Regions from separate parts of the Zhengella sedimenti genome, predicted to be linked through region 2. Evidence: predicted binding sites of a transcription regulator. Region 2 holds the regulator's gene; each other region holds the start of a gene.
What was found. Region 2 encodes PhoB, which activates phosphate uptake and scavenging genes when phosphate is short. Its sites were predicted from a motif close to TGTCATNNANCTGTCAT; they were not measured.
Positions count from the first base shown of each region.

Region 1 (3,272 bases), 590 kb from region 2:
GCGCAGATGGGTGCCTGGGTGCCGGCGGCCTCGGCCCATGTCGGCGTCGTGGACAGGCTGTTCAGCCGGGTGGGCGCCTCCGACGATCTCGCCCGCGGCCGCTCCACCTTCATGGTGGAAATGGTCGAGACGGCGGCCATTCTCAACCAGGCCGGCCCGCGCTCGCTGGTGATCCTCGACGAGATCGGGCGCGGCACCGCCACCTTCGACGGGCTGTCGATTGCCTGGGCCGCGATGGAGTTCCTGCATGACAGCAACCGCTGCCGCGCCATCTTCGCCACCCATTTCCACGAGATGAACGCCCTGACGGCGCGCCTGCCGCGCCTTCATTCCGTCACCGTGAAGGTGCGCGAATGGAACGGCGAGGTGATCTTCATGCACGAGGTGGCGCGCGGCGCCGCCGACCGCTCCTATGGCGTCCAGGTGGCGCGGCTTGCCGGCCTGCCCGAACCGGTCGTGGAGCGCGCCCGCGAGGTTCTGCAGAAACTGGAAGCCGGCGAAACGGCTTCGCCGGCGGCACGGCTCGCCGACGACCTGCCGCTGTTCAGCGCCACGGTCCGCACCGCGAAACCGGAACCGCGCGCTGACGATGAATTGCAACGGGCCGTGGCTGAGCTTCTGCCTGACGAGATGAGCCCGCGCGAGGCGCTCGACGCCATCTACAGGCTCAAGGCGCTGCTGACGTCCCGGCGATGACCGGGACCGCCGAGGCTATTGCTTCGGCGCGTAATGCTGGAGATAGCGCTCTCCGATCCGCTCGACGGGCAGGATGATCAGGACATCCACGGTGCGGAAATCCGGGTCGATCACGCAGCCGTCGCCGATCATGGCGCCGAGCCGCAGATAACCCTTCACCAGGGTCGGCAGGGCGGCGACCGCCGTCTTCGGGTTCACCGCCTCGGCCGGCATGAGATCCATCGTCTGGTAATGGGCCGGCAGGGCGCTGGCCCGCCAATGGCCGGCCGCCGTGAAGTTGTGGGCCAGGAAGCTCAGCGATTCGGCATGGGCCGCGGGCACGGTACCCGGCAGCGACGCGCAGCCTGTCATCACGTCGATCCTGTGATGGTTGCAATAGGTCCAGATGCCCTGCCAGAGCAGTTCCACCGTGCGCTTGTGGCGATAGGCGGGCAGCACGCAGGAGCGGCCGAGCTCCAGGAAGTTGCGGGCGGGATGCCGGCGGATCAGGCTGTCCAGGTTGAATTCGCCGCTGGTGTAGAAGCCGCCGCCGGCAAGCGCCCGCTCCTGGCGCAACAGCCGGTACGTGCCGACGATCTGCTGATCCTCCGGGCCGTCGATCGCCGTGTCGATGACCAGCAGGTGGTCGCAGATCGTGTCGAAGCGGTCGGCGTCGCGCCGTTCCAGATCGTGGATTTCGGCGCGCCGCGCACCCAGTTCCTCATAGAAGACGCGAAATCGCACAGCCTGCGCTGCCGCGATTTCGGCGCTGCTGCACGCCAGGCGCACTTCCATCGTGCCGATCCGCCCGAGAACGCCCTTCGGCTCCGCGAGCGCGCTGATTGCGTGGGCATGTTCCATCACAAAGGATGCGTTAGGCTGAATCTCGCGGGCAATCAAGCGGCCATGCATGGCGGCGAATCTCCATTGCGGTGCTGTTGCCGGTCCCGATACAGGCCCAATGCAACAGGCCGGTGACAGCGGGCCGGCGCTGTCACGCGGCGATGACGGATTTCGCAACCGGCGTCAGGCCGCCGCGTCCGTGGCATCGAGCACGGCGGCGGTGAGTCGGTCCGGGTCCAGCGGCTTGGTCAGGAAACCGTTTGCGCCATGGGCGATGGCCCGTGCGCGGGTCTCTTCCTGGCCATCCGCTGTCAGTACAAGGACCGGTTTTTCCGTCCACCCGCCCGCCTGTTCCATGGCGCGGATACGGTCGATGGCGTCCAGACCGTCGAGCACGGGCATGTGCAGGTCCATCAGCACGACATCGAAAAGGGTGCTGTTGTTCTGTGCGTAGAGTTCGACCGCGCGCCCGCCATCCTGCGCAAGCGTCACATGATGTCCGGCCCGCTCCAGCGCGGCGCGCGCCAGCATGGCATTGACCGGGTTGTCCTCGGCAAGCAGGATCGACAGGCCCTGCACCCCCGTTTTCCCCGGTGCCCGCGCCGGCCTTGGCGGCAAGGCCGCCGCCGTTCCGCCGGCCGGTTCGCCGCCGAGAATGCGCAGCAGCGTTGTCCCGCGCACCGGACGCGCAAGGAAGTTGAGATAGCCGAAGGTGCGCAACGTGCCAAGGCGGCCGCGGTCGCCCGGTGCGATCAGGATGACCGGGTTGGCGCTGCTCAAGCCGGCCGCCCGCAGCCGCTCCAGGGTGTCGCCCTGCTCCAGGTCGGCGTCGATCAGCATGGCGTCGAACCGGTCGGGAGCGTTTGCGAAGGCCTGTTGCGGCCCGTCGCAGAGCAGGGCTTCCGCGCCTTCCGATGTCAGCGTGGCCGCGATGGCTTCGGCCTCGGTCCGGTTTTTCAAAAGCAGGAGGTAGCGGCGTCCGGCCAGCTTCGGCTGACGGGCCGCGGGGCAGGCCTCGCATGGCAGCGTGACGGTGAAGACCGATCCGGCGCCGGGCTCGCTTTTGACGCAAACCGTTCCGCCCATCGCGGTCACCAGCCGGCGCGAGATGGCAAGTCCGAGACCCGCGCCCCCGTGGCGGCGGGTCGGGGAACCGTCGGCCTGCTCGAAATCGCCGAAAATCCGCTCCTGGTCTTCCGGCTTCAGGCCGGGACCGGTATCGATCACGTCGAAGGCGACGGCCGGCCCCTCTGGCCCCGCCGACATCGCAACGCCAAGCCGGACGCCTCCGGTCTCGGTGAACTTGACGGCGTTGCCCGCAAGGTTCAGCAGCACCTGGCGCAGCTTTCCCGGATCGGTGACGATGCTCGCAGGCACACGCGGATCGACATGCGCGGCAATGGCGATGCCCTTGGCATAGGCACGCGATGCCAGCAGTTCCACCACGCTGTCGATCGTCTCCCGCAGCGGGACCGTTTGCGGCGCGATCTCGATGCGCCCGGCCTCGATCTTGGAAAAGTCGAGCAGGTCCTCGATCAGCAGCAGGAGGGCGTCCGCCGATGTCGACACCGAATCGACATAGGTTTTCTGCTCCGGCGTCAGGCCCGTGTCGGCCAGCAGCCGTGCCATGCCGACGATACCGTTCATGGGCGTCCGGATTTCGTGGCTGACCGTGGCCAGGAAGCGCGATTTGGCCTGGCTCGCGGCCTCCGCGCGCTCGCGCGCCTCGATCAGGTCGTGCTCGGCCTTCTTGC
Region 1 covers NZ_JBKFFP010000001.1:367,369-370,640, reverse strand. Annotated here, with positions in the region: gene mutS (DNA mismatch repair protein MutS) at 1-696, shown strand, start outside; gene olsB (l-ornithine N(alpha)-acyltransferase) at 712-1,536, opposite strand; gene ACLB6G_RS01915 (PAS domain-containing hybrid sensor histidine kinase/response regulator) at 1,702-3,272, opposite strand, start outside.
Region 1: the regulator PhoB is predicted to act here: its motif matches at 1,639-1,655, upstream of olsB (l-ornithine N(alpha)-acyltransferase).

Region 2 (3,272 bases):
ATCCTGCTGTCGCTCGGCCTCCATGCAGCCCTCGCCGCCGTTGTCGCCAACGGGATCGCCGGCGGTGGCGATGCCGGCGAGGCCGGCGATGTGGCGGTGACCGTCACGCTCATCGAAGCGCCGGGCGAGGATGGTGACGATACCGCGCCGGAGCAAACCGTGCCGCAGACCGATGCCATCCCGGAAAAGATCTCGCATGCGGCCGCGATGACGCCTTCCGCCATTGCGCTGCCCGTGCCTGTATTTCCGGACGCACCGCCTCTCGTGGCGCTTGAGGCAAGCGACATCGCCGTCGCCCTGCCCCGCATCGGCATGCCCGCCATCGCCCCGGCAATTCCCGAACCGCCGCAAAGCGAAAGCTGGGCCGACCTGCCTGAGACCGTCGCCGTTCTGCCGGCGCCGCGCCCGGACATCAGGCCGGCCCCCGCGCCGCCGCCCCCGAAGGCGGCCAGACCCGCACGGCCGGAGAAGAAAGCACAGGGCGCCATCGAAAGACGGCAGGAGCGGAAGGCGGGCGCGGGCAAGGCAACCGGCAGGGACACCACCACCCGGCAAGGGGCACGGGGCCAGGGCGCAGCCCCGTCACGCGCGCAATTGCGCAAGGCCATGGCGAGCTATGGCCAGCGCGTGAACAGCCATGTCGCCCGGCGCAAGCCGCGGGGTGCGGGCGGGCGCGGCACCGTCGGCCTCAGCCTTCGCATCGCCCGTTCTGGTGCGCTTCTCGGTGCCAGCGTCAGTTCCAGTTCCGGCGACCCGTCGCTCGACAAAAGGGCGCTCCAGGCCGCGCGTGGCGCCGCCCCCTATCCGCGCCCGCCAGACGAAGTGCCGGGGCAAAGCCTGGCCTTGCGCATAAGGCTGAGCTTCAGGTGACGGCCGGAGGAAGGGGCAGTCGCGATGGCCCCGCCCCTGTCACTCACTTTTCTTGGATGGCGTAGCCTGCGCCCCGGATCGTGCGGATCACATCGGGCATGTTGCCGATATTGACGGCCTTGCGCAGCCGGCCGATATGCACGTCCACCGTGCGCTCGTCGATATAGATCGTCTCGCCCCAGACATTGTCCAGAAGCTGCCCGCGCGAGAACACCCGGCCGGGATGCTGCATCAGGTATTCCAGCAAACGGAACTCCGTCGGGCCCAGCTTGACCTCACGGCGGGACCGGAAGACGCGGTGGGTTTCCCGGTCCAGCACGATATCGCCGACCGTCAGCGTGCCGGACAGCATTTCCGGCTTGGCCCGTCGCATCAGCGCACGCACCCGCGCCAGGAATTCGGGCGTCGAGAACGGCTTGACGAGATAGTCGTCGGCGCCTGTGGAAAGCCCGCGAACCCGGTCGCTTTCCTCGCCGCGCGCGGTGAGCATGATCACGGGAAGGCGTTCGGTCTCGGGCCGCAGGCGCAGGCGCCGGCACAACTCGATGCCGGAGACGCCGGGCAGCATCCAGTCTAGCACGAGAAGATCGGGCACGTTCTCGCGCAGGCGCAGTTCCGCCTCGTCGCCGCGGTTGACCACCTCGACCGCGTAGCCCTCGGCCTCGAGATTGTACTGGAGCAGGACGCCCAGCGGTTCCTCGTCCTCGACAACAAGAATGCGCGGTGTTGCCATCTGCCAGTATCCGGTTTCAGCCGATGCCTTCGGCGACATTGTCCACCTTCGGCCGCGCCATCGGCAACTGGTCGCCGGTGATCATGTAGTAGGCGTTCTCGGCGATATTGGTGACATGATCGCCGATGCGCTCGATGTTCTTGGCGCAAAACAGCAGGTGCGTGCAGGACGAGATCTTGCGCGGGTCCTCCATCATGTAGGTCAGCAATTCGCGGAACACCGACGTATAGGCCATGTCGATCTGTTCGTCGCGATTGCGGATCTCCTCGATTTCGTCCGCGCGGCGCCCGACATAGACCTCGACGATTGCCTTGACCTGGTCGCGGGCCAGTCCGGCCATCTTCTCGATGCCGAAATTGGGTTCGCGCATCACCACCATTTCGCCGATGGAGCCCACGCGCTTGCAGGTGCTCTTGGCCAGGTCGCCGATGCGCTCCAGGTCGCCGGCCATGCGCATGGCGCCAACGGCGAAGCGCAGGTCCTGCCCCATGGGCTGGCGCTTGCCGATGAGCATGACGGCGCGGTCGTCGAGATCGCGCTGCATCTGGTCCATCAACCGGTCTTCGGAGATCACCCGCTGCGCCAGGGCCACGTCGCCGGTCAGCAGCGCGCGCGTGGCCATGTCCACCATCTCGGCGGCCCGCTCGCCCATCGTGCGGATCATCGTGTCCATCGCGTCCAGTTCCTCGTCGAACGAGGTGACGGTATGCTCGCCCATGGCGCAGTCTCCCGGATTGGTAAGGCTCAGCCGAAGCGGCCGGTAATGTAGTCTTGGGTGCGCTTGTCGTCGGGGCTGGTGAACATCTTGTCCGTCGCCCCTTCCTCGACGAGGATTCCCAGGTGGAACATCGCCGTGCGTTGCGAGACGCGCGCGGCCTGCTGCATGGAATGGGTCACGATGACGATCGTGTAGTTTTCCTTCAGCTCGTCGATCAGTTCCTCGACCTTTGCGGTGGCGATCGGGTCGAGCGCCGAGCAGGGTTCGTCCATCAGGATGACTTCCGGCGAGACCGCGATGGCGCGCGCGATGCACAGGCGCTGCTGCTGGCCGCCTGAAAGGCCCGTGCCCGGCTCGTCGAGACGGTCCTTGACCTCCTCGAAGAGACCCGCCTTCTGCAGGCTGGTCACGACGATCTCCTCCAGGTCGGCCTTGGACCGCGCCAGGCCGTGGATGCGCGGGCCATAGGCGATGTTCTCGCGGATCGACTTCGGGAACGGATTGGGCTTCTGGAACACCATGCCCACCCGGGCGCGCAGCTCCACCACGTCGATGGACTTGTCGTAGATGTCCTTGCCGTCCAGCGTGATCCTGCCCGTGACGCGGCAGATGTCGATCGTGTCGTTCATGCGGTTGAGGCAGCGCAGGAAGGTGGACTTGCCGCAACCCGAAGGACCGATCAACGCCGTCACCTGGTTTGCCCGGATGTCGAGATCGACATCATAGAGCGCCTGTTTCTCGCCATAGAAGACGCTGACTTTCTCGCCGCGCATCTTGAGCGGGTGGGTTTCGTTCTGCGGCATGGTCTTGAGTGCTTCTTCAATCTTTGTTTCGGTACGCATGTTCATCTCGGCGCTCCGTTTTCGACCGGTCACCAGCGCCGCTCGAAGCGTCGGCGAAGTATGATGGCGGTAATGTTCATGATCGCAAGGAAAACCAGCAGGATGATGA
Region 2 covers NZ_JBKFFP010000001.1:961,745-965,016, reverse strand. Annotated here, with positions in the region: gene ACLB6G_RS04760 (energy transducer TonB family protein) at 1-870, shown strand, start outside; gene phoB (phosphate regulon transcriptional regulator PhoB) at 914-1,603, opposite strand; gene phoU (phosphate signaling complex protein PhoU) at 1,620-2,321, opposite strand; gene pstB (phosphate ABC transporter ATP-binding protein PstB) at 2,348-3,124, opposite strand; gene pstA (phosphate ABC transporter permease PstA) at 3,193-3,272, opposite strand, start outside.

Region 3 (3,272 bases), 740 kb from region 2:
ATGCCTGCGAACGTGTCGGAAAAGGCACGCGCAACCGCCACGGCGGGGTTGGCAAAGGACGTTGATGCAGTGAACCAGTAGGCCGCGGTGATGTAGAGGCCGACAAGGGCCGGCACCGCCTCCGGCCTGAATCGTATGCCCGCGAAGATCGTGAAGACGAGGCCGAAGGTGGCAACGATTTCGGCGATCCACTGGCCGCCGCCGGTGCGCGCCGTTTGCGAGAACTGCACGATGTCGAGTTCGAACATGGCATGGGCGAGAAGCGATCCTGCAATGCCCCCGGCGATCTGCGCCAGCACATAGGGTGCCAGTTCGCCGAAAGGCAGGCTGCGCCGGATCGCGAAGGCCACGCTGACGGCGGGGTTGAAATGGGCGCCGGAGACCGGGCCCAGCGTGGTTATGAGAACGAACAGGATCGCCCCGGTCGGGATCGTGTTGCCGAGCAGCGAAACCGCGACATCGTCCGACAGCCGGTCCGCCATGATGCCCGAACCGACCACGGTGGCGACCAGCAGTCCGGTACCGAGTGCCTCGGCCACGAGGCGTCGTTTCAGGTCGAATGTCACGCGATCAGCCCTCCGCGTCCTGCGCCTGCGCCATGGCGGTCGCGCCGTCCATGGCGCCGATCCTTGCCAGGGCGGCTGAAAGGGCGTCTGCGCTCATCTCTTCCACCGGCAGGGCGGCGAGAGCGGCCACGCGGGCTTCCAGCAGGTCGTAGGCCTGGCGGAACGCGGCCAGTCGCGCTTCCTCCGTCTCGCCCTTGCCGGCCGGATCGGGAATGCCCCAATGCGCCTTGACCGGCGCGCCGGGCCACAAGGGGCAGGATTCGCCGGCTGCCGAATCGCAGACGGTAATCACGATGTCCATTTGCGGCGCGTCGGCTCCGGCGAATTCGTCCCAGCTTTTGGAGCGGAAGCCGGAAATGTCGTGGCCGAGGCTTTCCAGCAGTTTCAGGCCCGTCGGGTTGGGGATGCCGCGTGGCTGCGATCCGGCCGAGAAGGCCCGGAAGCGGCCCTGTCCGAGCCGCTGGATCAGCGCTTCGCCAAGGATCGAGCGCGCGGAATTTGCGGTGCACAGGATGAGGATGTTGATCGGCCTGGATTTCAAGGGGGGTCACTCCGGACAGCCGCAGGTCACGGCGTCGATGACGGGCGCGCAAAGTTCCGGCGCCCCGTTGCAGCAATCTTCCATCAGGAAGGCGAGAAGGTCGCGCATGCCGGTGAAGTCGGCATGGTAGAGGATCGTCCGCCCGTGCCGCTCGGCCCGCACGAGCCCGGCCTGCGCCAGGATCTTCAGGTTCGCCGACAGCGTGTTGGGCAGCGCGTCGAGACGCCGCGCGATGTCGCCGGCCGCCACGCCGGTCCCGCCGGCCTGGACCAGCAGGCGGAACACATCGAGGCGCATGTCCTGCGACAGGGCCGAAAGCGCGGAAAGGGCAGCCGTCTTGTCCATTGATTCCAAATTTCCAGAATTATCGAAATATAATCACGAACGCATCCTGCTGGCAAGTAGCAATCCCCGGCAAGGGCCGCGTTTACGTGATTTTCCGTGCCTGGTTCACATCCGGACGTCAAACAATTCGTGACCGACTGTTTACCCGCATTCACGAAACAACACGCCGGTTGCGCCCGTTTCCAACACGACCGGCGCAGAGAAGCCGGCAACGAATTCGATCAATGTCAACAAGGGAGTACAGACATGAAACGGATGATTCTGGCAGCTTTCGCCGCTAGCGCCGCGCTTTCCACCGCCGCCTTCGCCGAGGAGCCGCCGCAGCTTTATGGTAACTACTCGGCCGCCGTGCAGGACGAATACAACAAGGGTCCCGCCGAAAGGAATGTCTACCGCGGTGGATATGCCGATCCGATGCTGCTCGACACCATGCCGACAGCTTCGATCCCGGACAATTCCACGATGGCCGGAGAAGCGGGCGAGGAGCCGAACCTCGATTACGGTCCCGCCATCGAGGAACGCGATATCAACAGGTAACCGGGTCGTGCAGACCCCACCCTCGAAAAGGCCGGGAAATCCCGGCCTTTTCCGTGTCCGCCGTCGAGCCTGATGCCGGCGCAGGCATTTGCTCCCCCGTCATCGCCCTGTCGCAACGCCCTGCTGGACTTCGCGCCGATTCAACCGCACACTTCTGCGCCGGCGAAAGAGGGTGGGGCGTCTGGCCGGAAGACGTTGCAAACCTGGGAGTTCCTCGCATGCTCGGATCAGCACACAGATTGACAAGACGTTCGTTCATGGCCGGCGCCGCGGCGTCCTCGGCGCTCATCGCACTGCATCCCTTCGCCGCGCGCGCATCGGCCGGCCAGGCGCATCTGCGTATCATGGAGACGACCGACATCCACGTGGCGGTCATGCCCTATGACTACTACGCCGACAAACCCAATGACACGATGGGCCTGGCCCGTACCGCGCGAGTCATCGGTGACTTCCGCAAGGAGGCCGGCAATTCCCTTCTCGTCGACAATGGCGACTACCTTCAGGGCAACCCGATGGGCGACTGGATCGCCTATGAACGGGGCATGAAGGAAGGCGACATGCACCCCGTGATCCAGGCGATGAACGTGCTGGGATATGACTGCGGAACGCTTGGCAACCACGAATTCAACTATGGCCTGTCCTTCATGGACAAGGTCAATGCCGGTGCCGGTTACCCGCTGGTCTGCGCCAATCTCGTGCGCGGCACCACGCTGGCGGCCAATCCGCGCGATGACGATCTCTACATGTCGCCCTACGTGATCCTGGACAGGACGGTCGTCGACGGCGCGGGCCAGGAGCACGCCATCCGCGTCGGCTTCATCGGCTTTGTCCCGCCGCAGATCATGGTCTGGGATTCCCGCCATCTCAGCGGCAACGTGATGACCCGCGATATTGTCGAGGCCGCCGCCGCCTGGGTTCCGCAGATGAAGGAGGAGGGCGCGGATATCGTCGTCGCCCTTTCCCATTCCGGCATCGACGCGAAACGGGTGGACGGCATGGAAAACGCCTCGCTCTTCCTGGGGGAGGTGGAAGGCATCGATGCCATTTTCACCGGTCACCAGCATCTGGTCTTCCCGGGCAAGGCGTTCGAGGGCCTGGAGGGCGTGGACGCCGCCAGGGGACGCCTGTTCGGCAAGCCGGCGGTACAGGCCGGTTTCTGGGGCTCGCACATGGGCCTGATCGACCTCCTTGTCGAGCGTGACGGCAACACCTGGAAGGTGGTGGACTCCATGGTCGAGACGCGCCCGATCTATGAGCGCGTGGAGCGCAAGGTCAATCCGCTC
Region 3 covers NZ_JBKFFP010000001.1:217,220-220,491, reverse strand. Annotated here, with positions in the region: gene ACLB6G_RS01125 (aquaporin) at 1-566, opposite strand, end outside; gene ACLB6G_RS01120 (arsenate reductase ArsC) at 571-1,107, opposite strand; gene ACLB6G_RS01115 (ArsR/SmtB family transcription factor) at 1,114-1,452, opposite strand; gene ACLB6G_RS01110 (hypothetical protein) at 1,699-1,989, shown strand; gene ACLB6G_RS01105 (bifunctional 2',3'-cyclic-nucleotide 2'-phosphodiesterase/3'-nucleotidase) at 2,208-3,272, shown strand, end outside.
Region 3: the regulator PhoB is predicted to act here: its motif matches at 2,087-2,103, upstream of ACLB6G_RS01105 (bifunctional 2',3'-cyclic-nucleotide 2'-phosphodiesterase/3'-nucleotidase).